DNA from 2 places in the Mesorhizobium sp. M0136 genome. Region 2 is predicted to be linked to the other one. Evidence: predicted binding sites of a transcription regulator. Region 2 holds the regulator's gene; the other holds the start of a gene.

Region 1 (14,697 bases), 100 kb from region 2:
ACCTGCGCAGCAGGCGCCGCGCTGGGGCCGGGGAAGCGTTTCCGGTCCGGACTGAACTGATTTGAGTGCTTCGCCGAGGATCCGAGTGCGCCGGATATTGACGCGCGGGGTCGCCGCAACTACGGAAGCGCCACCCTACTGGCGTGGCGAAGACCAGAATTCCGTCCGGAATGTCGGCTTTCGACAACTCTGAAGAGGTGCACGCTGCTATAGCGCGTCCGACGCGCGTGAGAGACTATCGTGAAAGAGGTGACAGGCAAATGAAGATCCTTGTGCCCGTGAAGCGGGTTGTGGATGCGAACGTCAAGGTCCGGGTGAAAGCGGACGGTTCGGCGGTGGAACTCGCCAACGTCAAGATGGCGATGAACCCGTTCGACGAGATCGCGGTGGAAGAGGCGATCCGGCTGAAGGAAGCTGGTAAGGCCGAAGAGATCATCGTCGTGTCGATCGGGCCGCAGCAGGCACAGGAGACCTTGCGCACGGCGCTCGCCATGGGCGCCGACCGCGCCATCCTGGTCAAGACCGACGAGCAGACTGAGCCGCTGGGCGTCGCCAAGGTGCTGAAGGGCGTCGTCGAGGCAGAACAGCCCGGCCTTGTCATTCTCGGCAAGCAGGCGATCGACGACGATTCCAACCAAACCGGCCAGATGCTGGCCGCACTTCTCGGCTGGGCGCAGGGCACCTTCGCCTCCAAGATCGTGCTCGACGGTGACAAGGCCATGGTGACGCGCGAGGTCGATGGCGGCCTGCAGACGCTGGAACTGAAGATGCCGGCAATCGTCACGGCGGATTTGCGGCTGAACCAGCCACGCTACGCGTCGCTGCCCAACATCATGAAGGCCAAGAAGAAGCCGCTCGACGAGAAGAGCCCTGCCGACTACGGCGCCGACGTCAAGCCGCGGCTGAAGGTGATCAAAACCGAGGAGCCGGGCGGCCGCAAGGCGGGCGTCAAGGTCAAGAGCGTCGCCGAACTGGTCGACAAGCTGAAGAACGAAGCCGGCGTGCTGTAGGCCAGGAAGGGATAAAAAATGACAATTCTTCTGATTGCCGAACACGACAACGCTGCGCTTTCCGACCAGACCGCCAAGGCGCTTGCGGCGGCGCTGCAGATCGGTTCGGACGTGCATGTGCTAGTTGCCGGCAAAGATGCCAAGCCGGCAGCGGACGCAGCCGCAAAGCTCAAAGGCGTCACCAAGGTGCTGCTCGCCGACGCTGACGAACTGACCGAGCGTCTCGCCGAACCGCTGGCGGCACTCGTCGTTTCACTTGCTGAGCCATACGAGACAATCGTCGCGCCGGCGACCTCGTCGGGCAAGAACGTCGCGCCCCGCGTGGCGGCGCTGCTCGATGTCGCCCAGATATCGGAAATCATCGAAGTCGTGTCGCCCGACACCTTCAAGCGGCCGATCTATGCCGGCAACGCCATCCAGACGGTGCAGTCGAGTGACGCCAAGAAGGTCATCACGGTGCGCACCGCTTCCTTCCAGGCAGCGCCCGAGGGCGGTTCCGCGCCGGTCGAGACGGTTCAGGCGGCGGCCAATCCCGGCCTGTCGAGCTTTGTCGAGAACAAGCTCTCCGAGACCGACCGTCCAGAGCTGACCTCGGCCAAGATCGTCATCTCGGGCGGCCGTGCGCTGGGCTCCTCCGAGAAGTTCCAGGAGGTCATCCTGCCGGTCGCCGACAAGCTCGGTGCGGCGGTTGGCGCATCTCGCGCCGCCGTCGATGCCGGCTATGCGCCGAACGACTGGCAGGTCGGCCAGACCGGCAAGGTTGTAGCGCCCGACCTTTATATTGCCGTCGGCATCTCCGGTGCCATCCAGCACCTTGCCGGCATGAAGGATTCGAAGGTGATCGTTGCCATCAACAAGGACGAGGAGGCGCCGATCTTCCAGGTCGCCGACTACGGTCTCGTCGGCGATCTCTTCGTCATTCTGCCGGAACTGCAAAAGGCGCTTTGACGCCTTCTGCCAAAGCGTATTAAATTCCGAGGGGTGGGGTAGACGAAGTCGCCCCGCCCTTTTAGTTTGCACTGCACAAAAAACGGGCCGCAAAGGCCTCGACGGGATCGGGTAATGAGCAAGATCGAGACGATCGGCATCATCGGCGCGGGCCAGATGGGCGGCGGCATCGCCCATGTGTCGGCGCTGGCGGGCTATAAGGTGCTGGTTTACGATATTTCGCCCGACCGCATCGAAAAGGGCATCGCTACGATCAGCGGCAACATGGCCCGTCAGGTCGGCTCCGGCAAACTCGAGGAAACGCTGCGCAATGAGGCGATGGCGCGCATTTCGGCGGCGCCGGCCATGGCCGACCTTGCGGGCGCCGATCTGGTGATCGAAGCGGCGACCGAGGACGAGACGGTCAAGCGCAAGATTTATGCCCAGCTCTGCCCGCAGCTCAACCCCGAGGCCATCCTGGCGACGAACACGTCATCGATCTCGATCACACGGTTGGCTTCGCAGACCGACCGGCCGGAACGCTTCATCGGCATACATTTCATGAATCCGGTTCCGGTGATGAAGCTGGTCGAACTGGTGCGCGGCATCGCCACCGAGGACCAGACCTTCGAGGCGGCAAAAACTTATGTGAAGCAGCTCGACAAGACGATCACCGTCTCGGAGGATTTCCCGGCCTTCATCGTCAACCGCATCCTGCTGCCGATGATCAACGAGGCGATCTACACGCTCTATGAAGGTGTCGGCTCGGTCGACGCCATCGATACCGCCATGAAGCTCGGCGCCAACCATCCGATGGGGCCGCTGCAGCTTGCCGATTTCATCGGGCTCGATACCTGCCTGTCGATCATGCAGGTGCTGCATGACGGACTGTCGGATTCGAAATACCGCCCCTGCCCGCTGCTGGTCAAATATGTTGAGGCCGGCTGGCTCGGACGCAAGACCGGGCGCGGCTTTTACGACTATCGCGGCGAGCATCCCGTTCCGACACGCTGATTCTTATCGCTACCAGCGCACAAAAAGTCGTCCGCCGAGCGCCCCGAGCACGGCAAGGATGGCGACCGCAATCGTGTACCAGGTGGCGACGAAAAGCGGCGAATCGTCGAAGCAATGCGCCGCATAGAAGGTCGCCGCCAGCCCGCCGGCAAGCAGGCCCGCGGCCGCACCGGCAAGCACCGGCCTTGTCGGCGCGCCATGGCGCAGGACCGCGAGAAAGACGGCAAGCGGGCCGATCCCGATCAACGGAATGAAGGTCAGGCAGATGACCAGGTTCGTGCCGACCAGGCGTGTGCCCCAGTCGGACGCAGGCACGGCGAAGAGTTCGAGAATCACGGCCACAATCACCAGCAGCGGGGCGGCGATCATCCAGCTTGCCGCTCGGCGGGTCGATGCACCGGGCGTCGACAGCGCATGCACCAGGGCAAAGGCGCTGGCCGAAAGAGCGATCGTGAAGACGAATTTGGACAGGAACCGCATCGTCTGCATGGCGATCGCGATGTCGGAACGGGGTCCGATCGTCAGCCAGAAAACCGCGGCCGCGATCACCATGGCCGCACCGGCGGCAAGCCACCAGGCGGCGCCTAGCGGCAGCGCCTTGCTGCGGGCATCGGCGTCGAGCGCCTTGATGAGATCTTCGGTCCTCATTTTTATTCCCGCCTCGCCCCGAACCGTTTGGCAATGGCGGCAAGCCCGCGGTGCAGTGACACCCGCACAGCCGTCTCGCTGATGCCGAACTTGGCCGCCGTCTCGCCGATCGAACGGCCTTCGACCGATACGGCCGAGACGATGGAACGCTGTGCCGGCGACAGGCTGTCGAGCGCCCGGTTGACGTCGCGCTCGCTTACCGTCTCCGCTTCCGGCTCGGCGAAGGTCTCGGCGATTTCGTCGATCTCGACCTCGATCCGCCGGCCGCGCCGCCGGAAGGCATCGATCAGCTTGAAGCGGGCTATTGCATAGACCCAAGGCAGCACCGGCGCATCATGGCGCCAGGTGTGTCGTTTCACATGAATGGCCAGCAAGGTTTCCTGCACGACATCCTCGGGATCCACCCCACCCTGCACGATCTTGCGCCGGGCAAAGCCACGAACGAGCGCGGCGATCCGGTGCAGAAAGTCGGCATAGGCCCTTTCGTCTCCGGCGATCGCGGCCCGCAGCAGCCGTGAAAGCTCGGCTTCGTCCTTGCCGCTCACAAGAGTTCACTCCCCGATATTCGCGTCTCGGCGCTGATTTGTTACGGGGCCGGCGAAATAATGTCCAAGGCAAATTAGCTGAGCATCACGAAAGTTTGGCCTTTTGAGCAATTGAGTGGGCCAGCAATGTTGACTGCGCTAGTCATGTATTGGTAGGTGCAGCGTGCCAAGCCAACGACCATCGAAATCGAGGACGACGCCATGAAATATGCTCTTTCCGCCCTTGCCGGTGCGACAGCACTTGCAATCAGCCTGATCGCCGGCCCGGCAATAGCAGAGGACGAGGGCATCGTCGTCTACAACGCCCAGCACGAAAACCTGACCAAAGCCTGGGCGGAGGGATTCACCAAGGAAACCGGCATCAAGGTTACCGTCCGCAATGGCGGCGACAGCGATTTCTCCAATCAGATCGTTGCGGAAGGCACCGCTTCGCCCGCCGATGTATTCCTGACGGAGAATTCGCCGGCCATGGCATTAGTCGAGGCGGCCGGCCTGTTCGCACCGGTCGACACCGAGACGCTGGCCCAGGTTCCGCAGGAGTACCAGCCGGCGAGCGGCAAATGGGTCGGCGTCGCCGCGCGCAGCACGGTCTTTGCCTACAACAAGACCAAGCTGGCCGCGGACCAGCTGCCCAAATCGCTTCTCGATCTCGCCGATCCGAGCTGGAAGGGCCGTTGGGCCGCATCGCCCTCCGGCGCCGATTTCCAGGCGATCGTCAGCGCGCTTTTGCAGCTCAAGGGTGAGGCAGCGACGGCCGAATGGCTAAAGGCGATGAAGGAGAATTTTACCGGCTATAAGGGCAACAGCACGGTGATGAAGGCGGTCAATGCCGGCGAGGTCGAAGGCGGCGTGATCTATCACTATTACTATTACGGCGATCAGGCCAAGACCGGCGAGAACAGCAAGAACGTCGAGCTGCACTATTTCAAGCATCAGGATCCCGGTGCTTTCGTCTCGGTTTCCGGCGGTGGCGTGCTGGCCTCGAGCAGGCACCCGAAGGAAGCGCAGGCTTTCCTGAAATGGGTCACCGGCAAGGGCGGCCAGGACGTGCTGAAGACAGGCGATTCGTTTGAATACGCAGTCGGCAAGGGCGCCGAGTCCAATCCGAAGCTGGTGCCGCTGGCCGATCTGCAGGCGCCGAAAGTCGACCCGACGACGCTGAACTCGAAAAAGGTGACCGACCTGATGACGGCGGCCGGCTTGCTTTAGCCGGCGTTCGTCCTAAAAGGGCAACCGACTGCGCTCCGGTGGGAATTCGCTTTCCGCGGGAGCGCTCTGTTTTCAAGATGGCATTTGTCCATGACCACAAGCTGCTCGCCGCATTCGCCGACGATTGTTTCCGCCTTCGGGCGGAAACGGCACAACGTCTGATCTGATGCAGTCGGCGATCGATCTCGCACCTTCAGGCTTGCCAGCCGATACCACGGCCGTGCGGGCACGTCGTTGGTCGGTCTCATGGATTGCGCTGGCTGCCGTCTTTGTCTCGCTTTTCGCGCTGCTGCCACTTGCCTTCATCGCCTGGGTGGCGGTGCAGACTGGGTGGGAAACCGTGGAGGCGCTGGTGTTCAGGCCGCGCGTCGGCGAACTTCTGGTCAACACCAGTCTGCTGGTGGTGCTGACCGTGCCGATCTCGATCGTGCTGTCGGTGGCGCTGGCCTGGCTCACCGAGCGCAGCGATCTGCCGGGGGCCCGCCTTTGGGCCTGGTTGTCGGTGGCGCCGCTCGCCATTCCCGCCTTCGTCCACAGTTACGCCTGGATCACCATGGCGCCCAGACTGCACGGCCTGTGGGCCGGCGTGCTTGTATCCGTCATCGCTTATTTCCCGTTCCTCTATCTGCCGATAGCGGCAGCTTTGCGCCGGCTCGATCCCGCTCTCGAAGATGCAGCAGCGGCCCTCGGGCTTGGCCCATGGCGCGTGTTTCGGCGTGTCGTGCTGCCGCAGCTCCGACTCGCCATTTGCGGCGGCTCGCTGCTGGTCGGCCTGCACCTCCTGGCCGAATACGGCCTTTACGTTTTCATCCGCTTCGACACCTTCACCACCGCGATCGTCGACCAGTTTCAGTCGACCTTCAACGGTCCCGCCGCCAACATGCTGGCCGGCGTGCTGGTGACCTGCTGCCTTGTGCTGCTCGGTCTGGAGGTGCTGGTGCGCGGCGAGGAGCGCTATGCCCGCGTCGGTTCGGGTGCTGCGCGCCAGCAGCAGCGCACGAGCCTTGGGCGCGCCACCATTCCTTGCCTGCTGCTGCCTGCCATTACCACGCTGCTGGCGCTCGGCGTGCCGTTCGTCACCATCGCCCGCTGGCTCATGGCCGGCGGCGCCGATGTCTGGCGGCTCGACGAGATCGGCCTGGCGCTTGGCCAGACGCTGTTCCTGGCAATTGCCGGGGCGCTGCTCGCCACCGTCGCGGCAATGCCGATGGCGTGGATCTCGATCCGCGCGCCGGGGCGGCTGCAACGCGTCCTGGAGGCCTGCAACTACATCGTCGGCGCGTTGCCCGGCGTTGTCATCGCCCTGGCGCTGGTCACCATCGCCGTGCGTATCGCCATGCCGCTCTACCAGACCCTGTTCACCATCCTGGTCGCCTATGCGCTGATGTTCCTGCCGCGCGCCCTGATTAGCCTCAGGGCGTCGATCGCACAGGCGCCGGTCGAGCTCGAACGCGCCGCCTCCAGCCTCGGCCGGTCGCCGCTCAAGGCGCTGTGGTCGACGACCATCCGCCTGTCGGCGCCGGGCGCCGCAGCCGGCATGGCGTTGGTCGCGCTGGGCATCATGAACGAATTGACCGCAACCCAGATGCTGGCGCCCAACGGTACCCGCACTCTGGCCATGGCGTTTTGGTCCTATAGCGGCGAGATCGACTATGCGTCGGCAGCGCCTTATGCCCTGATCATGGTGGCGATGTCGCTGCCTTTGACCTGGCTGCTCTACGTCCAGTCGAAGCGGATGGCCGGGCGATGAGCTTTCTCGAGCTGAGCGGCATCCACAAGCACTACGGGCCCGTCGCAGCACTTGCCGGCGTCGACCTCAGCGTGGCCAGCGGCAGCCGTACGGCAATCGTCGGGCCGTCCGGTTGCGGCAAGACCACCTTGCTGCGGCTGATCGCCGGCTTCGAGGCGCCGGACCAGGGCCGCATCGTGCTCGATGGCGAGGTGTTGGCCAATGGCGACACGGCCGTGCCGGCGCATCGCCGCGGCATCGGGCTGGTGGCGCAGGACGGCGCTCTGTTCCCGCATCTGAGCATCGCCGCCAATATCGGCTTCGGCATGGGGCGTCACGAGGAAAAGCGGGGCGAGCGCATCGCCGAGCTCGCCTATGTCGTCGGGCTGGACAAAGGTATCCTGAAGCGCCGTCCGCACGAACTCTCCGGCGGCCAGCAGCAGCGCGTCGCGCTCGCCCGCGCCATGGCCATGAAGCCGCGGCTGATGCTGCTCGACGAGCCGTTCTCGGCGCTCGACACCGGCCTGCGCGCCTCGATGCGCAAGGCCGTGGCCGAGCTCCTTGAAACCGCCGGCATCACCACCATCCTGGTCACCCATGATCAGGCCGAGGCGCTGTCATTCGCCAGCCAGGTCGCAGTGATGCGCGACGGCAAATTCTCGCAGATCGGCACGCCGCGCGAGCTCTATTTCAGGCCGAAGGACAGGATGATTGCCGAGTTCCTCGGCGACGCCATCGTCTTGCCGGCCAGGATCGCCGATGGCTTCGCTACCTCGCCGCTCGGCCGGATCGCCGTCGACAGCACCGAGCGGCGCGACATCGCCCGCATCATGCTGCGGCCCGAGCAGGTGCTGCTGAAACGAACCTCGCGTGAAGGCATGTCGGGCACGCCGGACATGCTGTTCGGGGAGGTCACGGAATCCGAATTCGCCGGCTCGATTTGCACCATCGCCGTGCGTCTCTTGAACAGTCCCGATCCGCCCGACGCGGCCGCCATCGGCAACACGCCATTGATCCTGCGCAAGCCGGGCATGGACGCGCCGGCGGTCGGCGAGATCGTGCGGCTGACCGTGTCGGGCAAGGCGCATGTGTTTGCCTGAACGGTTTTGCGCAAGGCCGATTTCAATCGACCCGTTTGCCCGCTTGATCGAACCAATGCAGCTTTTCGGACCTGGCCACGACGCGCAATCGGTCGCCTGGCTTGGCGCTGGCGCGGCCTGAGACGCGCACCACGATACGGCTGCCGGCTGCCACGCAATGGAGGAAGCTTTCGGCACCGACCGGTTCGACCGCTTCCACTGTCGCCGGCAGCGCGAGCGCGCCGGCCGGCGCCTCTGCCGCGAAGGTGATATCGGCGTCCTCTGGACGAAAGCCTAGTGTCACCACCTTGCCCTGTCGAGGCGCCAAGCCAATCACCGTACCGTCGGCCAATACCGAGCTTGGGGAGGCCCCTGTGAGCGCCAGCAGATTCATCGGCGGTGCGCCTATGAACGAAGCGACGAAGGTCGAAGCCGGTTTCTCGTACACATCAAGCGGAGCGCCGGTCTGCTCGACCAGTCCGGCGTTCATGACGACGAGGATGTCGGCCAGCGTCATCGCCTCAAGCTGGTCGTGCGTGACATAAACCGAGGTGACGCCAAGCGAGCGCTGCAGATTCTTGATCTCGATGCGCATCTGCCCGCGCAATTTCGCATCGAGGTTGGACAGTGGTTCGTCGAACAGGAAGACCTTCGGGTTGCGCACGATGGCGCGACCCATGGCGACGCGCTGGCGCTGACCGCCTGAAAGCTCGCGCGGGCGCCGGTCGAGCAGCGCCGAAAGCTCCAGCACCTTGGCCGTCGAGCGTACCCTGCTGTCGATCTCGTCCTTCGGCGTGCCGCGGTTGCGCAGGCCATAGGCCATGTTGTCATAGACCTTCATATGTGGGTAGAGCGCGTAATTCTGGAACACCATGGCGATGTCGCGCTCGGTCGGGCCGATGGCGTTGACCACCTTGCCGTCGATGGCGACTGTACCGGCCGAAATGGTCTCCAACCCGGCGATCATCCTCAGCAGCGTGGACTTGCCGCAACCTGACGGGCCGACCAGCACGCAAAGCTCCTTGTCAGGAATGGCGATTGAGACGCCCTTCACGGCTTCGACGCCGCTGGGATAGACCTTCTTCACGTCCTTCAGATCGACGGTCGCCATCAGAGTCTCACTTTTCGGATTCGACCAGGCCACGCACGAACCAGCGTTGCATCATCACCACGACGAGAATCGGCGGCACGATGGCCAGCATTGCCGTGACCATCACGAGGTGCCATTGGGTGTCGGCATCGGCGAAGGAAACCATCTTTCTCAGCGCGATGACGATGGTGTTCATGTCGTTGCTGTTGGTGACGAGCAGCGGCCAAAGATACTGCGTCCAGCCATAGATGAAGAGGATCACGAACAGCGCGGCGATGTTTGTCCGCGACAGCGGCAGGAGGATATCAAAGAAGAAGCGCCATGGCCCGGCACCGTCGACACGCGCCGCCTCGACCAATTCGCCCGGTATGGTCATGAAGAACTGGCGAAACAGCAGCGTTGCAGTGGCTGAGGCGATCAGCGGGACGATCAGGCCGGCATAGGTATCGATCATGCCGAGATCGACCATCACCTTGTAGGTCGGCAGGATGCGCACCTCGACTGGAAGCATCAAGGTGATGAAGATCAGCCAGAAGAAGGTCATGCGCAGCGGAAAGCGAAAGAACACGATCGCGTAGGCCGACAGGATCGAGATGAAGATCTTTCCGACCGCAACGCCGAGCGCCATGATCGTGGTGTTGAGGAGCAGCCTGCCGACGCTGACCCCGCCGATACGGCCGATGCCGCCGAACAGCGCCTCGCTGTAGTTGTTCCATAGCTGGCTGCCCGGCAAGAGCGGCAGCGGCGGCCTAAGGATCGTTTGCAGCGTGTGCGTCGAGGCCACGAAGGTGTAGTAGATCGGAAAAGCCACGATCAATATGCCGAGGATGAGCACGGCATGGGCGATGAAGGTGCGGAGCGGGGACTGGCCGATCATCGCTGCCCTCAGCCGTAGTGGACTTTGCGTTCCACATAGCGGAACTGGATCGCTGTGAGCGCGATGACGATGGCCATCAGGATGACCGACTGCGCCGCCGAGTCGCCCAGGATCAGATTGACGAAGCCGTCATTGTAGACCTTGTAGACCAGCGTCTCGGTCGTCTTGCCCGGCCCGCCGCCGGTGACGGCATGAACGATGCCGAACGTGTCGAACAGGGCATAGACGGTGTTGACGACCAGCAGGAAAAACGTTGTCGGCGCAAGCAGCGGGAAGACGATGGTCCAGAAGCGCTTGGTTTCGCCGGCGCCGTCCATGGCCGCCGCTTCGATCAGCGTTTTCGGCACCGCCTGCAGGCCGGCGACGAAGAACAGGAAATTGTAGCTGATCTGCTTCCAGGCAGCCGCCGACACCAGCAGGATCATGGCGTGGGTGCCGTTGAGCAGTGGGTCCCATGCGATGCCGAGGCTTCTCAGCAAATAGGCCAACGAGCCTATCGAAGGGTTGAACAGAAACAGCCACAGTATGCCGGCGATCGCCGGCGCCACGGCATAAGGCCATATCAACAGTGTGCGGTAGAGGCCTTTGCCGCGCACGGCCTTCTCGGCCATGACCGCGAGCAGCAGGGCCACAACCATGGCAACGATCGCGGTCGCAAGCGAGAACACCACCGTGACCTTGATCGAGTTGAGGTAGGCCGGATCGGCCAGCACCTTCCGGAAATTGGCAAACCAGACGAACCTGCTCTTCAGTCCGAACGGGTCTTGCCTGAGCATCGACTGGTAAAGCGCCTGACCAGCCGGCCAGTAGAAGAAAACCAGGGTTATGGCGAGCTGTGGCGCCACCAGCAGGTAGGGCAGGATCTTGTTGGGAAAGACGACGCGTGGAGACAGGCTGATTTCCCTCGCTATCCAGGCATCGCCCATGCGCGCTCGCGTGGGCGATATTCCAACCGACTGACCGAGACGATCTCGTTAGTTGTCCAGGGCTTCCTTGATCGCGGCGTTGCCGCGCGCGACCGCATTGTCGAGCGCCTGCTGGGCGGTTTGCTGGCCGGCCAGCATCTTCTCCAGCTCCTCGTTCTGGATATCACGCACCTGCGGCAGATTGGGCAGACGCACGCCCTTCGAATTGTCGGTCGGCGACTTGCCGATCATCTGCAGGATGGGTGTCTCGCGGCCGGGGTTCTTGTCATAGAAGCCTGATTTCTTGGTCGCCTCGTACGCGGCGAGCGTCACAGGCAGGTATCCCGACTTCTGGTGCAGGTATTCCTGTACATCGGTCTTGGACAGATAGGCAAAGAAGGCGGCAACGCCCTTGTATTCCTCGTCCGACTTGTTGCCGAACACCCATAGGCTGGCACCGCCCGGCGTCGTGTTCTGCGGGGCACCCTTGGCGTCACTGTCGTAGGGAAGCTGGCCGATGCCATAGTTCATGCCGGACTTGACGATATCGCCGAGGCCGCCCGACGATTCGGTGAAGATGCCGCATTCGCCGGCGAGGAATATCTGCTTGGCTTCGGAGGTGCGTCCGCCATATTTGAACGTGCCGTCCTTGGCCAGGTCGGCGAGCGCCTGGAAGTGGTTGACGAAAATCGGCGCATTGATCTTGAGTTCGACGTCGCCGCCGGCCAGGCCATTCTGCTGGGTGGCCCAAGGCAGGTCATTCCACGCCGCGAAATTCTCCAGATGGATCCAGGTCAGCCAGGTCGAGGTATAGCCGCAAGAAGCGGCGCCGCTCGTTTTGATCTTCTTGGCGGCTTCCCAAACCTCGTTCCAGGTCTTGGGCGGATTGTTCACGTCGAGGCCTGCCTTCTGGAAGATGTCCTTGTTGTAGTAGAGGATCGGCGAGGAGGAGTTGTAGGGGAAGGACAGCATGGTGCCGTCCGGCTTGGAATAATAGCCGACGATGCCGGGCAGATACTGGCTCTTGTCGAAAGTCATCCCGGCGCCGGTCATCACATCGGCCACCGGCTTTATCGCACCCTCGGCCGCCATCATCACGCCGGTGCCGACGTCGAACACCTGGAGGATATCGGGCGCTTGCCCGGCACGAAAGGCAGCGATGCCGGCATTCAGCGTCTCCGGATAGGTGCCCTTGAACACCGGAACGAGCTCATATTCGCTCTGGCTGGCGTTGAAATCCTTGGAGATCTTGGCGACGACCTCGGCGTTGGCGCCGGTCATGGCGTGCCACCAGCTGATCTGCGTGACGGCGAAGGCGGAGGTGGTGGAAAGCAGGGTCACGGTGGCGGCGATACCGGCCGCAAAGCCGAAGAACTTCATGTTTCATCTCCCGTTTGTCATTGGCGAAAGGGGCACCTCCGCAAAGCCAATATGTGGCGCTGATGACAATCGGACAACGGTTTTGTTGCCGATCAATGAACTCCATTCCTTCCTAAAGTGCACTCGCTACCGAAACCGGGCGTCAGAAACGACATCACCGCCTTTTTCGGCGCAGCGGCATCGGTTTTCCCCCGAAAAGACCCGCCTCATGGCCTACGGGTTAACTATTCGTTAAAATCTCCAAGAGCTAATCCGTCACACCTCCCTGTTAGTTTTGACCGAGTGAACCAGGATGCTGACGGTCTATAATTGTATCGTAAATCAGCACGACCTGAGACTGGTTGCGCTCGCCGCACTCGTCTGTGGAATTTCTTGTTTCTCTGCGGTTAATCTCCTTAAGCATGTCGGCCGATCGACCGAGCGAAACCGGCTTGTCTGGCTGATGATCGCCGCGGCCTCGACCGGGTTCGGCATATGGGCGACGCATTTCATCGCCATGACCGCGTTTACGCCGGGAATACCGAACGCATACAATCCGGGATTATCCGCCTTTTCGCTTGCCGCCGCCGTCATCCTGACCGCGCTTGGGATGTGGGTCGCCACCTTGCGGCGCGGCATCGACCATTTCCTCGTCGGTGGCGCCATTCTCGGCGGCGCCATCGCGACGATGCACTACATCGGCATGGCGGCTTTCGAGGTCGAAGGCCGGGTCGTATGGAACCTGCTCCTTGTCGCGATATCGCTTCTGGCCGGCGTGACCCTTGCGGCACTGGCGCTCCTGGTCGTCTTGCGCCGCCCGTCAGCGCTCTCGACTCTCGGCGGCGCCGCGCTTTTGACGCTGGCCATTTGCAGCTTGCATTTCATCGCGATGGCCGCGGTGTCGATCATTCCGGATTCCTCGATTGAAATATCCGAACATTCCATCGAGCCCATTTCCCAGGCCTTTGCCGCAGCGGTCGCCAGCCTTGTAATCCTTGTGCTGTCAGGTGCCGCGCTGTGGATCGATCTGCGTTTTCGCCGCCAGAAGCTCGAGGCCGATCGCATGCACGATCTCGCCAATGCGGCGGTGGAAGGTCTGATCGTTTGCGATGGCACCCGCATCGTCAGCGCCAATGACAGTATGGCGAAGCTGACCGGAACAGCGACAGCCACCCTGAATACGATGCAACTCGGCGAGCTTTTCGACGGACAGAGCGCAGCCGCTATGTCCGGCTTCGGCGAACAGGCGCAGGAAGCGACATTAAGGGGCAGCGACGGCGCGAGAATTCCTGTCGAGCTGATCGCCAGGAAGATCACCTACTGCGGCAGGCCTCATACGGTGCTTGCCGTTCGCGACATCCGTGAGCGCAAGAAAGCAGAAGAAGAGATCCTCCGCCTCGCGCATTTCGATCCGCTTACCGGGCTTGCCAATCGGCGGAGCTTTTCTTCCCGGCTGGAAGCAGAAGTCGCCTCGATGGATCGTGGCGGCAAGGATGGATATCTGGCGCTCCTGCTGCTTGACCTCGACCGGTTCAAGCAAGTCAACGACCTCTACGGCCACAGCGCCGGTGACGCGATGCTGCAGAAGCTCGCGCACTGCATCTCCGGCATCCCGCGCAACGGACAGATGCTCGCGCGTCTCGGCGGTGACGAATTTGCCATCATAGCTCCGAACCTCCCCGACCCCCTGGCCGCAGGCCGGATAGCCGAGGACTTGTTGGCGGCGATCCGCGAGGAAAACAGGGTTTCGGTCGGCTCCGGCCTCGTCTCGGCCAGCATCGGCATCGCCTTCTTTCCGCTGGATGCCGAAGACCAGGCCGGCCTGATCAGCCATGCCGACACGGCACTCCATCGCGCCAAAACCGAAGGCAGGGACAGTTACCGGTTTTTCGAGATAGCCATGGGCACCGCGGCCCGCGACAAGCGCGTGATGGAGCATGAATTGCGCCAGGCCATCGCCCGCAAGGAGTTCCACCTCGTCTACCAGCCTCAGAAGGAAATCCGCGGCGGCAGGATGATCGGCTTCGAAGCCCTGGTCCGGTGGCAGCACCCTGAGCGGGGGGACATTTCTCCGGCTGTTTTCATCCCCGTGGCCGAGGACAGTGGCGCGATCGCCCAGATCGGCGACTGGGTGCTGACGACGGCTTGTAACGATGCTGCTCGCTGGACAAATCCGCTGATGGTCGCAGTCAACGTCTCCGCCGTGCAGCTTCACAATCCGAACTTCAGCCGCAAGGTGCATGACGCACTGGCGAGGTCCGGCCTGGCACCCGGCAGGCTGGAACTGGAGATCACCGAAACAGCC
Region 2 (14,697 bases):
CAGCGGCTCTGCATTGCCCGCACCGTTGCAGTGAAGCCGGAAGTCATTCTGCTCGACGAACCGGCTTCGGCCCTCGACCCGCTGTCGACGGCCAAGATCGAGGAACTGATCGACGAGTTGCAAGCCGACTACACGATCGTCATCGTCACCCACAACATGCAGCAAGCAGCGCGCGTGTCGCGCCAGACCGCCTTCATGTATCTGGGTGAACTGGTCGAGTTCGACCGGACCGAGAAGATCTTCACGTCGCCCCGCGAGAAGCGCACGCAGGACTACATCACTGGCCGCTTCGGCTGAGCCGTTCCGATCATGCATATGAGGACAGGACCATGGGCGAACACACAGTCGCTTCTTTCGACGAGGATCTCGAGCAGATCAGCAAGCTGATCCGCGACATGGCCGACCTCGCCGGTTCGATGGTCGGCGGGGCGACCAAGGCCCTGTTGAATTCCGACAACGTGCTGGCGCAACGCGTCGTCTCCGACGACGCCATCATGGACGCGCGTCAACGCGAACTGGACGACCGCGCCATCACCCTGATCGCCAAGCGCCAGCCAATGGCTCACGATCTGCGCCATGTCGTCGGAGCGATCCGCATGGCCGGCGACCTCGAACGCATCGGCGACCTTGCCAAGAACATCGCCAAGCGTGTGAGCGCGGTCGGCCTCAGCGTCACGCCGCGCGACCTTTCGCATTCCATCGATGCGATGGCGCAGCTGGTGCTCATCCAGGTGCAGGGCGTCATCGAGGAATATGCTGCAGGCGATGCGGCCGCGTTGGCCAAGCTGCGTGCCGCCGACGAGCGTATCGACGTCAAATACACGTCGGTGTTCCGCGAGCTGTTGACCTACATGATGGAAGATCCGCGCAACATCACCGCTTGCACGCATCTGCTGTTCTGCGCCAAGAATCTGGAGCGGATCGGCGACCATGTCACCAACATCGCCGAAAATGCGTATTATGTGCTGACCGGCGAGCAATTGCCGGTCAACCGTCCGAAGCAGGACGAAACGACAATGTCCGCGCCGGTGACATGATGGGGGTGCCCAGCCGATGATCGCACCACGCATAATGGTGGTGGAGGACGAGGAGCCGTTGGGCGTGCTGCTCCGCTACAATCTCGAATCCGAAGGCTACCAGGTCGAGGTGGTGACACGCGGCGACGAAGCCGAGATCCGTTTGCAGGAGAATGTGCCCGACCTTCTGGTGCTCGACTGGATGATACCGGCGGTTTCCGGCATCGAGCTCTGCCGCCGGTTGCGCGTGCGCCCCGAAACCGAGCGGCTGCCGATCATCATGCTGACCGCGCGCGGCGAGGAGAGCGACCGGGTGCGCGGTCTTTCGACCGGCGCCGACGACTATCTGGTCAAACCGTTTTCGACGCCGGAATTCATGGCCAGGGTCAAGGCGCTGCTGCGGCGCGCCAAGCCGGAAGTGCTGTCCAGCGTGCTAAAGGTCGGCGACATCGTGCTCGATCGCGAATCGCACAGGGTCTATCGCAAGAAGAGCGAAATCAGGCTCGGGCCGACCGAATTCCGGTTGCTCGAGTTCATGATGCGGCATCCGGGCCGCGTCTTCTCGCGTAGCCAGTTGCTCGATAATGTCTGGGGCGAGACGATCTACATCGACGAACGCACCGTCGACGTGCATGTCGGGCGGCTGCGCAAAGCCGTCAATAACGGCCGCATGCCGGATGTCATCCGCACCATCCGCGGTGCCGGCTATGCGATCAGGGAAGATTGACCCGCCTGGTCAGGCGACGTTCTTTCTGACGCCGGGCCTCATTTGCGCGCCCGGCGCGAAAATCTCCTGGTCGACGAAGTTTAACGCCCGCATCGCGCAGCCTTCGCGGATCAGCGGCAATTCGTTTGGCTCGGTGTCGAAGGAGATCGAGCCCGAATGCTGGCCACCGGCGGTCTGGGCGATGGCCTTGCGCAAGGCCGGTTCGATCAGATCGAAGGCAGCGGCACTGGCGCCGACCATCGCGACCGGTGCCGGATCGATCAGCGCGAACAGCGAGCCGAGACCGAAACCCAGCGCTTCGCCGGCCTTGCGGTAGGCCTCGCGTTCCGGCCCATCCTTCTCGCGCGCCCGGGCCGCCAGAGCGCGCATGTCGGCGTCGCTGACGTCGGCGATAGGTTCGCTGTCTTCGCTCATCTGCCTGGCGTTGCGCCAGATGGCATAGTTGCCGGCATAGGCTTCGATGCAGCCGCGCCTCCCGCAGCGGCAGAGCGCGCCGCCCGGACGATGGATCATGTGGCCAAATTCGCCGCCCGAGGAATGCGTCCCGGTGAACAGTTCGCCCTTCAGCACAAGCCCCATACCGATGCCGTGCGAAAGCAGGATGGCGATGAAGTCGTCGTGATAGCGATCCGGATTGCGCCAGCGCAAAGCTACCGCCATCATATTGCAGTCGTTCTCCACCGTGGCCGGGATGCCGAATTCGTCCTCCAGCATGTCGGCAAAGGCGATGTCGGTCTGCGGCGTGATCGGCGACCACAGCATGGCGCGCGCAGGGGAGTCGGTAATGCCCTGAATCGCCAGGGCGATGCGGGCGACACTGCGGACGTCAAGGTCTGGGTCCTCAAGCCGGCGCCGGACAATGGCCATGCATTCGCGGGTCAGCTCGTCGCGCGGCATGGTCAGCGTGTCCAGCCGGCGCTGTTCCTCGGCGACCACCTGTCCCGCATAGTCGATAATGGCGGCCGACAGGAAATTCAGCGACAACACCACGGTCAGCACCGCCGCCGCTTCCGGGTTGAGGGCGAGGCCGACCTGCGGACGACCGCGTTTCAACGAAACGGCCTCACTTGCCTTGCTCTCGGCGAGGATGCCTTCCCGTATCAGGTCGGAGGAGATCGCCGATATGGTTGAATGACTGAGGCCGGTGGTGGCTGCTATCTCCGTACGCGATGGCTGGCCGGCCCGGCGCACCGCCGAGATCACCATCGCCCGGTTGCGCCGGCGCAAATCGTCATGGCGGATTCCGACCGACATCGTTTTGCTTTCCTCCCGGTTGCCGCGGCCGCTCATGAACCGGAAGCCGTCGGTAATGTCCGACAAATAGTGTCAGATGCGGCAAATAGTGTCAGATGCTGGTGGCGCTGTCATCGTTTATTCCGACGCTCGAAAAAACTCGCAGAGTCATCAAAATCCATCACAATCGATGTTGACAGCAGCCGGAGATCGGGCCAGTATTTTTTCGAGGCTCGAAAAAATTAGAGCTTCCAAGCTGGTCGTTGAGCAATTGGTCACGCCGTACGCGGCGCAGGGAGGATATGATGAAGAAATTCACGACCGCCATTCTGGCGGGTGTCGCCATGACGCTGGCGCTGGCGTCGGTGGCGCAGGCGAAAGACAAGGTCATCGGCGTTTCCTGGTCGAACTTCCAGGAAGAGCGCTGGAAGACCGACGAGGCCGCAATGAAGGCGGCCATCGAGGCCGCCGGCGACAAGTATATTTCCGCCGACGCACAGTCCAACCCCGGCAAGCAGCTCACCGACGTCGAGAGCCTGATCTCGCAGGGTGCCAATGCGCTGATCATCCTCGCACAGGATGCCTCGGCCATCGGGCCGGCCGTGCAGAAGGCACTGGACGAAGGCATCCCGGTCGTCGGCTATGACCGGCTGATCGAGAACAAGGACGTGTTCTATCTGACCTTCGACAACAAGGAAGTCGGCCGCATGCAGGCCCGCGAAGTCTTCAAGGTGAAGCCGGAAGGCAATTACGTCTTCATCAAGGGTTCGGGTTCCGATCCGAATGCCGATTTCCTGTTTGCCGGTTCGATGGAGGTGCTGAAGGAGGCCATCGACAGCGGCAAGATCAAGAATGTCGGCGAGGCCTATACGGACGGCTGGCTGCCGGCCAACGCTCAGAAGAACATGGAACAGTTCCTGACCGCCAACGACAACAAGGTCGATGCCGTGGTCGCGGCCAATGACGGCACCGCCGGTGGCGTCGTCGCCGCGCTGACGGCGCAAGGGCTGGCCGGATCGGTTCCGGTCTCGGGCCAGGACGGCGACCACGCCGCACTGAACCGCATCGCGCTTGGCACACAGACCGTGTCGGTGTGGAAGGACGCGCGCGAGCTCGGTAAGAACGCCGCCGAGATCGCCTCGCAGCTTGCCGACGGCAAGCAGATGACCGACATTGCCGGCGTGAAGGATTTCACCACGCCCGGCGGCAACACGGTCAAGTCGCTGTTCCTGACTCCGGTGGCCATCACCAAGGATAACCTCAACGTCGTCATCGACGCCGGTTGGATCAAGAAAGAAGAGGTCTGCGCCGGCGTGGCGGCTGGCACTGTTGCGGTCTGCAACTGAGCCGACGTTTCCGAGAAGTCCGAACGCCGCGGCCGCTCGCCGCGGCGTTTTTTCAAAAAGAATTGTTTTTCCGCTTCCGGCGGATAACTTCTAGGCTGCTTCCGGCATCCGCGGCAGACGGCAACCCGGCGGGAGAAACATGATGACCGACACGACTTCCAACACGCCGGTCGACAGCACGGCAGACCGGGCGCGGGAATCCGAGCTCGGCATCGTTGCCCGGTTTCTCAAGGCAACCGAGATCGACACCCGTATGCTCGGCATGATCGGCGCGCTGTTGGTCATCTGGATCGGGCTGCATGTCGTTTCCAGCGTACGGCTCGGCGTCAATCCGTTCGACTTCGACAGCCGGACCTTCCTGACGCCACGCAATCTCTGGAACCTCTCGGTGCAGACTTCCGCCGTGGCCATAATGGCCGCCGGAATGGTGCTGGTTATCGTCATGCGCAATATCGACCTGTCGGTCGGTTCCGCCGAAGGCCTGGTCGGCGTGGTCATGGGCTTTGCGCAGGTGCATTTCCTGGTGCGAATGATCGGTCTGCAACTCGGCAACCCCTGGATCTGGATCCTGGCGCTGGCCATTGGCCTGGCGCTCGGCCTTCTGATCGGAGCGTTCCAGGGATACATCATCGCTTATCTCGAGGTGCCGGCCTTCATCGTGACGCTGGGCGGCCTTCTGGTCTGGCGGGGTGCCGCATGGTGGGTCGCCAGCGGTCAGACGATTGCGCCGCTTGATGCCACTTTCCAGCTGATGGGCGGTGGGCCGGCGGGTTCGATCGGCGCGCGATGGAGCTGGATCGTCGGAATTATCGCGTGCCTGGCGGTTGTGTTCATGCTGCTCAACGGACGGGTGCAGCGCAAGCGGTTCCGCTTTCCGTTGCGCCCGATCTGGGCCGAGACGTTCCTCGGTGTCCTCACCTGCGCTGTCATCATGGGCGCCATATGGCTCGCCAATTCCTATCCTTGGCCGGTCGGCATCGTGAACAGATACGCGGCGGCCAACAATATAACGGTTCCCGAAGGCGGGCTGTTCATCGCCCATGGCATCGCCATACCCGTGCTGATGGCTGTGGCCGTCGGGCTGATCATGACCTTCATCACCAAGCGTACCCGTTTCGGCCGCTATGTCTTCGCTATCGGCGGCAATCCGGAAGCCGCCAACCTTGCCGGTATCAACACGCGTTGGGTGACCATGAAGGTGTTCATGATCATGGGCGTACTGGCAACGATCGCCGCGGCGATCTCGTCTGCCAGGCAGAACTCGTCGACCAATGCGCTGGGCACGCTAGACGAACTGCTGGTCATCGCCGCCGCGGTCATCGGCGGCACGTCACTTGCAGGCGGCTCCGGCACGGTGCTCGGCGCCATGCTCGGCGCACTTTTGATGCAGTCGCTGCAATCCGGCATGGTGCTGCTCGGCATCGATTCACCGCTGCAGAGCATCGTCGTCGGCGCCGTGCTGGTGCTCGCGGTCTGGCTCGATACCGTCTATCGCAAACGCGTTTAGGGAGGAGGAACGATCATGGCCGACAAGACCGCTCCCACGGGCACGCCGCTGATCGACATGCGCAACATCTCGATCGCCTTCGGCGGCATTCGCGCCGTCGACGATGCTTCGGTCGATCTTTTCCCGGGCGAGGTGATGGCTTTGCTCGGCCACAACGGTGCCGGCAAATCGACGTTGATAAAAATCCTGTCCGGCGCCTATAAGCGCGATGCGGGCCAGATTTTTGTCAACGGCGAGGAGGCTTCGATCTCCAACCCCCGCGACGCCAAGAAGTACGGCATCGAGACGATCTATCAGACGCTGGCGCTGGCCGACAATGTCGATGCGGCCGCCAACCTTTTTCTCGGCCGCGAGCTAATGACCGGCTGGGGTACGCTCGACGACGTCGCCATGGAGGCCGAGGCGCGCAAGGTGATGGGCAGGCTCAATCCGCGTTTCCAACGCTTCAAGGAGCCGGTGGTAAAGCTTTCGGGCGGCCAGCGGCAGTCGGTGGCGATCGCCCGCGCCATCCTGTTCAATGCTCGCATCCTGATCATGGACGAGCCGACGGCGGCACTCGGGCCGCAAGAGACGGCGCAGGTCGGCGAACTGGTCAAGCAGCTCAAGGCCGACAGCATCGGCATCTTCCTGATCAGCCATGATATTCACGACGTGTTCGAGCTTGCCGACCGTGTCTGCGTCATGAAGAACGGTCGGGTTGTCGGCACGGCGCGCACAACCGACGTCACCCAGGACGAAGTGCTCGGCATGATCATCCTCGGCAAGTGCCCACCCGGCGCCATTCCGGGGCCGGGCGCGCTGAAGATCGCCGCATGAACGAGAATTAGCCGGCTAATCACAAGCCGCCAAAATGTGCCAGCCGTCACCATGCTTTGGCTTGGCCATTGTGTTGGCGTCGGGACTTGCCCATAAAGATGCCGAACCGTCCACGGGACGTATCAGCAATTGAAGAAGCTGTTTCCGACCGTCGCTTTTATCGCCGTCGCGCTGATCAGCCTGACGATGGCGGGCTTTGCCTATTTTGCCACCCAGGAGGCGGCCCGCATAAAATTCGAGGCGACGGCGGACGACGCGCTTAACCGGATCGAAAGCCGCATCGACCTGGACCTGTCGCTGCTGCGCTCAACGCGAGCGCTGTTCGACGCGCGCAATGGCGGTATCTCGCAAGGCGAGTTCAAGGCTTTCTTCAACGCGCTCGACATCGACAATAATTTCGCCGGCCTGCGCGGCATCGGTTTCCTCCGCCTGGCGAAAACTGGCAACGAGGCGGCGGTCGAGCGCGACATCCTGCACGATCACGGCGCAAGCCATCCGATCTACCCCGACACGAACTTACCGTGGCGTACGCCCATCGTGCTGTTCGAACCGCTGGATCTGTCCAACCAATCCAGCATCGGCTACGACATGTTCACCGGGCCGGCGCGGCGCGAGGCGATCGAAAAGGCGATGGCCGACGATCAGCAGCACGCCAGCGGGCTCGTGCAGCTCGGCAAGGATACGGGTGCCGCGCAGACCTTTACCGGGTTCCTCGTCTTCGTCCGGCTCAATGTCGAAACCGCGCCGGACGCCGTGAACGCGACGAGATCCTCGACTGCCGGCTTCCTTTATGCGGCCTTCCGCGCCCGTGACCTGTTCCAGGCTGCGCTCAGTCGGGCACCATTGCTGCCGGTCAACACCGAGATCTATGACGGCACAGTTGACAGCGACAACCTGCTGTTCCAATCGGAGACGCCGCCTGTTTCGAGCCTCGGCGACAGGCTGCTGGTCACCCGCAAGATCACGGTCGCCGGGCGGCCGTGGGTCGTCCTGTTCAGGCCGACAAGTGCTTTCTCGCAACCTTCCTCGCGCGCCATCCCAGTGATGCTCGGATTGTTCGGACTGCTGCTTGCGGGCGCCATCGCGCTGGTGGCCCGCTATCAGGAGCGGGCCTATGAGGCGATCTCGCTGCTTCACGAAACGACCGAAAAGAGCCTGCTGGAAAAAGACCTGATGCTGCAGGAGATGAAGCATCGCATCAAGAACTCGATCACGCGGGTGCTGGCAATCGCGCGCCAGACAGCATCGCACACCACCGACGTCCAGGAATTCTCGGCTTCTTTCTCGGCCCGGCTGCAGGCGATGGCGGCTTCCCAGGACATGCTGACGCGCTCACGCTGGCAGAAAGCCGATCTCGGCGACCTGCTGCGCATCGAGCTAGGCCAGGTGTTCGGCAGTGAGCTTCCTGAAGGGCTGCTGTCGGGACCGCAGGTTCTTCTCGATGAAAAGACGACGCAGGCACTCGGCCTCGTCTTTCACGAACTGGCGACGAACGCGCTGAAGCATGGCGAAGCCGGCAATTCAGTCGGTGCGCTGAAGGTCGACTGGTCGCTCGAAGGAGGTAGCGGCGCCCGGACATTGGCTCTCAACTGGCGCGAGGCCGGTCAGAAGAAGCTCGCGACACCGGCAAAGAGCGGTTTTGGCACCAGACTGATCGATCTCAACGTCACACGCGAATTGCGTGGCACAATCAGGCGCGATTTTCGCGAAGATGGTTTGAACGTGGAAATCAGGGTTCCGCTGCCGGCCTGAAACGCCTCTCGTGGGCCGCGTCGCAACAGCGCTTCAAAGGGCAAACGCGGAGACAGGTGGCCTGCCTCCGCGTTTGCTGTTCGCCTGGAGCTCGAAACTAGTTGCAGCGAGCTGTGTAAATCCGGCCGTGACGATCTCTGTATTGGCAGTAGCCATTTTGCAGACGGCGAACCAGCAGACCGCCAATCGCACCGGCGCCGGCGCCGATCAAAGCGCCCTTGCCGCCGCCGACAGCGCCACCAATGAGCGCGCCGCCCACAGTGCCGATACCCACGTTCTCTTCCGTGGTGGTGCAGCCGCTGACCGCAACCACGGCAACCATGGCAATAATCATCTTCCGCATGGAGTCATCCTCACTTTTGTCCTCACTTTAATAAGCTCCAGCCGCCATTTAGCATGAAAGTTCGGCCTTTGCCCGCACGATTTCATTGTTGATTAAGATAGTCTTTTTCGGGGCGTGCGCCGTTCGATGCTACCACGAACCCGGAAATCTCCAAGGACGCATCGAGCGTGCCGCTGGGACGCACGTTCCAGACGATCCTGTCACAGTCGTCCCTCGAGCTCCGGATCGACGGCAAGGCATCTGGCGACGAGATGTTGGGCCTGGCCCTGCAGGTCGGTGACCGCGAACGGGCACGGCCGAGTACTCGGGCAGTGGTTTCAAAGCGATCAAGCAGAGGCGAACTCGATCAGATCAGCTGGGACGCTGCGGTCAGGACGATCGCGGCCATAAGCGCGACGGCGGCGAAGCGGAGGGGCGAAGCACGAGGCGCGGGCGCTGCGGACGCTTCGGGATCCTGAAAACCGCCCATCGAGACACGAGCGGCCTGTTCCAGTCTGTTCAAGTCGGCAGCCGTCAAGGCCCATTCCTTTCATTTTGTGCCAAACTCAATCGATGGATCGACACGTGGGACAGGATCGGACTTTATGGTGAACAGTCGGTTAAAGTTTGCGATGCGCAGAAGCCTTCTCGCGGCGGCGGCTGCTCGTTCAATCCGTCTCGAAATTGCCGTGAGGAACGACAAGGCGGTATTCGAGGCGGTTCCCGGTGATCTCAAGTGTCGCCGTTCCATTCAACGATGTGGGTACGACGCGTTCAAGCGCGACGCTGCCAAAACGCTTCTCGCTGCGCTGATTGTCATTGGCTCCGATCGCCTCTGCCCATGTCAGCGACAGCGCAGGCTCGCCAGCGGAAGCTGCCGTCAGATCCGCCGTCACCTCGACGAAACCGTCGCTGCGCGACAGCGCGCCATAGCTGACCGAATTGAGGGCGAGCTCATGCATGGCCAAGCCGATGTGCAAGGCGGCATTGGGGTTGAGATATGGATTTGCGCCGCGGAAACGCAGGCTGTGTACGGGGTCCGCGCCGTACCTGCCGACCTGACCGGAAACCAGCTCGCGCAGCGCTGCGCCCCGCCAGTTGGATGACGTGACCAGGTCCTGCGAGGAGGCCAGCGACTGCAATCGGCCCCGGAAACGCGTCAGGAAATCGTCAATGCTGCCGGAATAACGGCCCGTCTGGGTGGCAATGCTCTGGATGATGGCCAAAAGGTTCTTGGAGCGATGACTGACTTCACGCAGCAGCGCCTTCAGCGTCTGCTCCCGGCGTTTCTGCTCGGTTGTTTCGACCATCGTGGTCACGATGCCCTGCACCGCGCCGGTGTCGCTGCGGTCGGCGTCGATCCACACCTGAAACCAGCGGGCGCCATCATCGGCCGGCACGCTGAGTTCGAGATGTTGAGGATTGCCGGAGACGATGACGTCGTGCTTGGCAGCGCCGATACGCTCTGCCTGCGCCGGCGGCAAGATGCCGTTGTTGTCGGAGGCAGCGGAAGTCCATGGTGCGCGCATGTTGCGCGCCCACACAGTTTTCATCTCGCGATCTTGGTATAGAACGGAAACCCCGGCATTGTGCAAAGCGTGAAGAAGGGCTCGGCCAAGCTGCATTCCGCTTTCGGCGGGATGCGGAGCGATAATCTCATCACTCTGGCCGCGGTCTTTCATTTTTCCGACTCTGGAACGCATCGGTCAATTTGCTCAACCCACGTCGGGCTGAACGGCTCAGGGAAAAATGGGTTCCAAAAGGAGGAGCTGCGGATCAAGCCCTAAAAAGCGGTCCGCCGAGCGGCATCCCGTTGGAGGACACTGCCCGGCGGTGGCTGGAAACCGTTTGAGGGGTGCGGCTTCCAGTGTTCGCTTGAATGGCCGCTTCGCATTCACGCCCGTCTGATCAGGCCGGCAATTAGCGATATGATCAGGAAGGCGAGAAAGATGAAGAACAATATCTGCGCTATGCCGGCCGAGGTGCCAGCGATGCCGCCGAAACCAAGCGCACCGGCGATAATCGCCACGACTAGAAATACGAGCGCCCAGTAAAGCATGATCCATCTCCTTCCAATGCTGCGGTGAAAACGTGATTCGCCTCTGTTTGTTCCACCATTTCCCGAAAAAGACGATGCTGAAAATCGTTGCGGCCCGAATTGCTGCGATGTGTGCGAAAAGGTCCTCGTCAGGTTCGGCAGCAGTTGGCTGTCGTGTGTTAAGCCGGCGTCACGCCCCATCTGGTCCAAGAGGAGTGGCTATCCCACACCCTGGCGGCGGCAACTCGGCCGCCCGATGTTCATGCCGCGGCTTTCGCGTGCCGGTCAAAGAACAGGGCCTGGCTGATAAGAGCCTTGACCATATCCGGGTTGAACGGCTTGGTGACGAGGAAAGCCGGTTCCGGCCGCTCGCCGGTGAGCAGGCGCTCGGGAAAGGCGGTGATGAAGATCACTGGCACCGAGGTGGACGACAGGATCTCATTGACGGCCGCGATGCCCGAACTGCCGTCGGCAAGCTGAATATCGGCAAGCACCATCTTTGGCCGCGTCTTGCCGAACATCGCCACCGCCTCGGCGTGGGTGCGCGCCGTTCCGACGACGCGGTGGCCGAGGCTTTCGACCATTTCCTCGATATCCATGGCGATCAGCGGCTCATCCTCGATGATCAGCACATCGGTTGCCACCTGGCGGGAGATCTCGTTGCTCGCCTGCGCGAGAAGTTCGGAGAATTCCTGTTCGTCGACGTCGAGAATCTCCGCCGCCTCGTCTTCGCTGAAGCCTTCGACCGCGACCAGCAGAAAGGCTTGGCGGGGACGAGGCGCAATTGCATTCAGATTGGCCGCGGCACGCTGTTCCCATGCCGACTGGGCATGCTCCTGCGGAACGCGAATGGCCACTGAGGTGAAGAGCTTGGCAAAGACCTTGTAGAGCGCGATGCGGTCGTTCGATGCGTTCGGAAAGATGTCGACATCGGCAATGATGGCCTCGAGCATTGCGGCGACCAGCGCGTCGCCGCTCTCCTGCGATCCGGATACAGCGCGCGAGAAGCGGCGCAGGAACGGCAGGTGCGGAGCGATGGTTGCTGATAGGCTCATATTGGACGTCTCCCTCATATGACGTGATGCAGGTTACAGCTAAAAACGGTTCGCAGGGCCCAGAGTTGAAAACGCAGGTTCTGCGAAAAAGTTCCGATCATGCGGAACTAAGTATATGGGCTGGCGTTTAAGGGCGGGTTGGGCAACCAGACAAGGCTGCCGCTTGCCTTGCGTTATGTGTTGAAGGGCGGCTTAAGGCTGGGACAAAAGGGCGAATGAAGAACATGACGAAAGCTACCATGGGTGGCGTTGGCAACGGGCGCCGGGCTGTTTCCCGCGACCCGCTTGGGCCGAACTCGGAAATCGGCCGCAAACTCAAACAATACTACGACGAGCTGGTCTCCGACAATGTGCCGGATCGCTTCGCCCAACTGCTCAGCCAGTTGGAAAAGGCCGAACCTGTACAAAAGAAGGACTGAGGCATGGCGGCCGTCTCCCAGGGCTTCAAGACCGACTTGCTCGGCTCGATCCCGAGCCTGCGGGCTTTTGCCGTGTCGCTGACGCAAAACGCCGACAAGGCCGACGACCTGGTGCAGGAAACATTGGTCAAGGCCTGGGACAAGCATGAAAGCTTCCAGCCCGGCACCAATCTGAAGGCATGGCTGTTCACGATCTTGCGCAACGAATTCTATTCGCAGATGCGCAAGCGCGGCCGCGAGGTGCAGGATAGCGATGGTGTCATGACGGCCAGGCTTGCCGTTCACCCGGCCCAGCACGGCCAGCTTGACCTCGAAGACTTTCGCGGCGCGCTCGAATTGCTGCCAGAAGACCAGCGCGAAGCCATTATCCTCATCGGCGCGTCGGGCTTCTCCTACGAGGAAGCGGCCGAGATCTGCGGCTGCGCCGTCGGAACGATCAAGAGCCGCGTCAGCCGCGCCCGCACACGGCTGCAGGAAATCCTGAAGATCTCCGGTGAAGACGAGTATGGCCCGGACGCAATTTCGGCTCAGGTAACCGGGTCGACGGCTGCGTGAAGCGCGGCGTGTTCGAACCGCTCCGCGCCTCAGCGGAGAGGCGTTCGCCTGCAGGCCGCCGCCACTGCCTCGACGAGATCGTCTCCCGAATAGGGCTTGGTGACCAGTCTGACGCCGGGAAAGGATTTCTTGATCTCGTTCGTATCCGAATAGCCGGAGGCGAAGACGAACGGGATGCCCGCTTCACGCAGCCGCGAAGCAAATTGGAGCGTCGAAACGCCGGTCAGCATGAGGTCGACTATGGCCACATCGAACTGCGCGGCAACGTCTTGCTGTTCGATCTCAGTCAGATCACGGGCGATGACCACATTGAGCGCGCCGTAGTCGCGGCAAAGCTGCTCGATATCCATGGCAATCAGGAACTCATCTTCCAGGATAAGAATCCGCAAACCGTCAAGTGATGCGCGCACGCAGCAATATCTCCTTAAATGCGTATCGTGAAACGAGGGAAGTCATGATCGTTATTTGGCATGCTGTCATTTAAAAAAGACGTGCCGGCGCGGATGCGTCGGCCTCGGCCCATGCAAGGCATTTGCAACGCGCGCTGCCGGAGATAGGGTTAGAAGAGGTTCGCGCCGGAACCTTGGGGTCTGTCGGGCGTTTCGACCGAGCAAAATCATGGAGAGCGAAGCAATGGCGACTGCCGCAGGTAAGGCCGGGAACGAAGCCCGCACGAATTCCGATATTGAGGCCGACATCGCACAATTGAAGGCCGACATCGATCAACTTACCAAGCTGTTGGCCAAAACTGGCGAACATGGCTACGGGGCAGCGCGGCGAGTCGCCGCCGAAAGCGTCGAGCAGTTGCGAACCCAGGGCGAGGCAGCCTTCGATAGCTTGCGCACCAACGCCAGGGACATCGAGGCGCAGATGATAGCGCATATGCGCGAAAAACCGGTGACTTCGCTGGCGATCGCCGCAGGCGTCGGATTCCTCTTCGCGCTTCTCGCGCGCCGCTAGTTCTGCACGCATGGGAATGCTTGCATCGCTGATCTCGGGCCTTGCCTCGGGCGAAACCATTGCGGCGGTGCAGCGCGTGCGCGTCGCTGCGATTGTCTATTCGGTCGCAGCGCTCGCGGCGCTGTGCGGCCTCGGCTTCCTCGTCGGGGCGGCCTATATCTGGGTGGCGGCACGCTATGGGCCGATGGCAGCTTGCCTGAGCTTCGGGATCGGATTTCTGGCAATCGCCGGTCTCATCCTGCTCGTCTACCGCATGTCGGCCGGCTCGCGCGCCAGGCGCCGGGCGAAGCGACGCAACGCCGACATTAAGGCTATCGGCATCACTGCGGCACTCGCCGTGCTGCCGGCGCTGCTCAAGGGCAAAGGTGGCCTGGCGAAGGGCGGGTTGGGCGCCATTCTCGGCCCGGCGATAGCACTCGCTGCCTACGCCATCTACCGCGAGAACGTGAAGCGCGGCTCGGATGATCCGGATACCGGCAAACGCGAATAGTTCGGAGGGGATAGTTCGGGGCAAACGATTCTGGCGCCGGTCGCAAAATGCCGGCGTCACAAATCTTCGAGCGGAATCGATATTTCGGCGACAACGCCATCCGGCCGGAATTCATGGGTCACCTCGCTGGAAATGACCTTGGCCAGGCTGCGGCGGATCAGGATCGAGCCGAAGCCATGGCGTTCGGGCGGCGCAACCCGCGGTCCGCCGCTTTCGCGCCAGGCCAGCAACAGACGCCGTGCACCCTTCCTCCCTTGTACCTTCCAATCGAGATCGACCTTTCCGGAAGAAACCGAGAGCGACCCGTATTGCAGTGCGTTGCTTGCCAGTTCATGCAGGATCAGCCCGAGCCCGACTGCCTGGTCGGGTGAGAGCAAGACATCGGCGCCGGAGATCGCCATCCGCGATTGTCCGGCGGCTTGGAACGGCTTTACCTCGATCTGCACCAGCTCGCGGATGCC

Evidence for each region. Region 2 encodes PhoB, which activates phosphate uptake and scavenging genes when phosphate is short. Its sites were predicted from a motif close to TGTCATNNANCTGTCAT; they were not measured.
Region 1: a site for PhoB is predicted at 12,476-12,492, ahead of ugpB (sn-glycerol-3-phosphate ABC transporter substrate-binding protein UgpB). Genes of this name have one in related genera too.

The regions. Positions count from the first base shown of each region.
Region 1 covers NZ_JAMYTP010000016.1:113,775-128,471, reverse strand. The annotation lists gene NKJ35_RS20285 (rhomboid family intramembrane serine protease) at 1-55, shown strand, start outside; gene NKJ35_RS20280 (electron transfer flavoprotein subunit beta/FixA family protein) at 261-1,010, shown strand; gene NKJ35_RS20275 (electron transfer flavoprotein subunit alpha/FixB family protein) at 1,029-1,958, shown strand; gene NKJ35_RS20270 (3-hydroxybutyryl-CoA dehydrogenase) at 2,073-2,951, shown strand; gene NKJ35_RS20265 (NrsF family protein) at 2,961-3,599, opposite strand; gene NKJ35_RS20260 (sigma-70 family RNA polymerase sigma factor) at 3,602-4,144, opposite strand; gene NKJ35_RS20255 (iron ABC transporter substrate-binding protein) at 4,346-5,353, shown strand; gene NKJ35_RS20250 (ABC transporter permease) at 5,520-7,103, shown strand; gene NKJ35_RS20245 (ABC transporter ATP-binding protein) at 7,100-8,182, shown strand; gene ugpC (sn-glycerol-3-phosphate ABC transporter ATP-binding protein UgpC) at 8,205-9,272, opposite strand; gene ugpE (sn-glycerol-3-phosphate ABC transporter permease UgpE) at 9,280-10,128, opposite strand; gene ugpA (sn-glycerol-3-phosphate ABC transporter permease UgpA) at 10,137-11,054, opposite strand; gene ugpB (sn-glycerol-3-phosphate ABC transporter substrate-binding protein UgpB) at 11,103-12,413, opposite strand; gene NKJ35_RS20220 (bifunctional diguanylate cyclase/phosphodiesterase) at 12,706-14,697, shown strand, end outside.
Region 2 covers NZ_JAMYTP010000016.1:10,785-25,481, forward strand. The annotation lists gene pstB (phosphate ABC transporter ATP-binding protein PstB) at 1-297, shown strand, start outside; gene phoU (phosphate signaling complex protein PhoU) at 330-1,037, shown strand; gene phoB (phosphate regulon transcriptional regulator PhoB) at 1,054-1,743, shown strand; gene NKJ35_RS19665 (ROK family protein) at 1,753-2,997, opposite strand; gene xylF (D-xylose ABC transporter substrate-binding protein) at 3,282-4,322, shown strand; gene NKJ35_RS19675 (sugar ABC transporter permease) at 4,465-5,829, shown strand; gene NKJ35_RS19680 (ATP-binding cassette domain-containing protein) at 5,845-6,645, shown strand; gene NKJ35_RS19685 (CHASE domain-containing protein) at 6,775-8,397, shown strand; gene NKJ35_RS19690 (YMGG-like glycine zipper-containing protein) at 8,495-8,740, opposite strand; gene NKJ35_RS19695 (hypothetical protein) at 9,087-9,257, opposite strand; gene NKJ35_RS19700 (sensor histidine kinase) at 9,388-10,422, opposite strand; gene NKJ35_RS19705 (DUF1328 domain-containing protein) at 10,614-10,778, opposite strand; gene NKJ35_RS19710 (response regulator) at 11,018-11,812, opposite strand; gene NKJ35_RS19715 (NepR family anti-sigma factor) at 12,028-12,231, shown strand; gene NKJ35_RS19720 (sigma-70 family RNA polymerase sigma factor) at 12,235-12,786, shown strand; gene NKJ35_RS19725 (response regulator) at 12,816-13,136, opposite strand; gene NKJ35_RS19730 (ElaB/YgaM/YqjD family protein) at 13,420-13,746, shown strand; gene NKJ35_RS19735 (hypothetical protein) at 13,757-14,236, shown strand; gene NKJ35_RS19740 (sensor histidine kinase) at 14,293-14,697, opposite strand, start outside.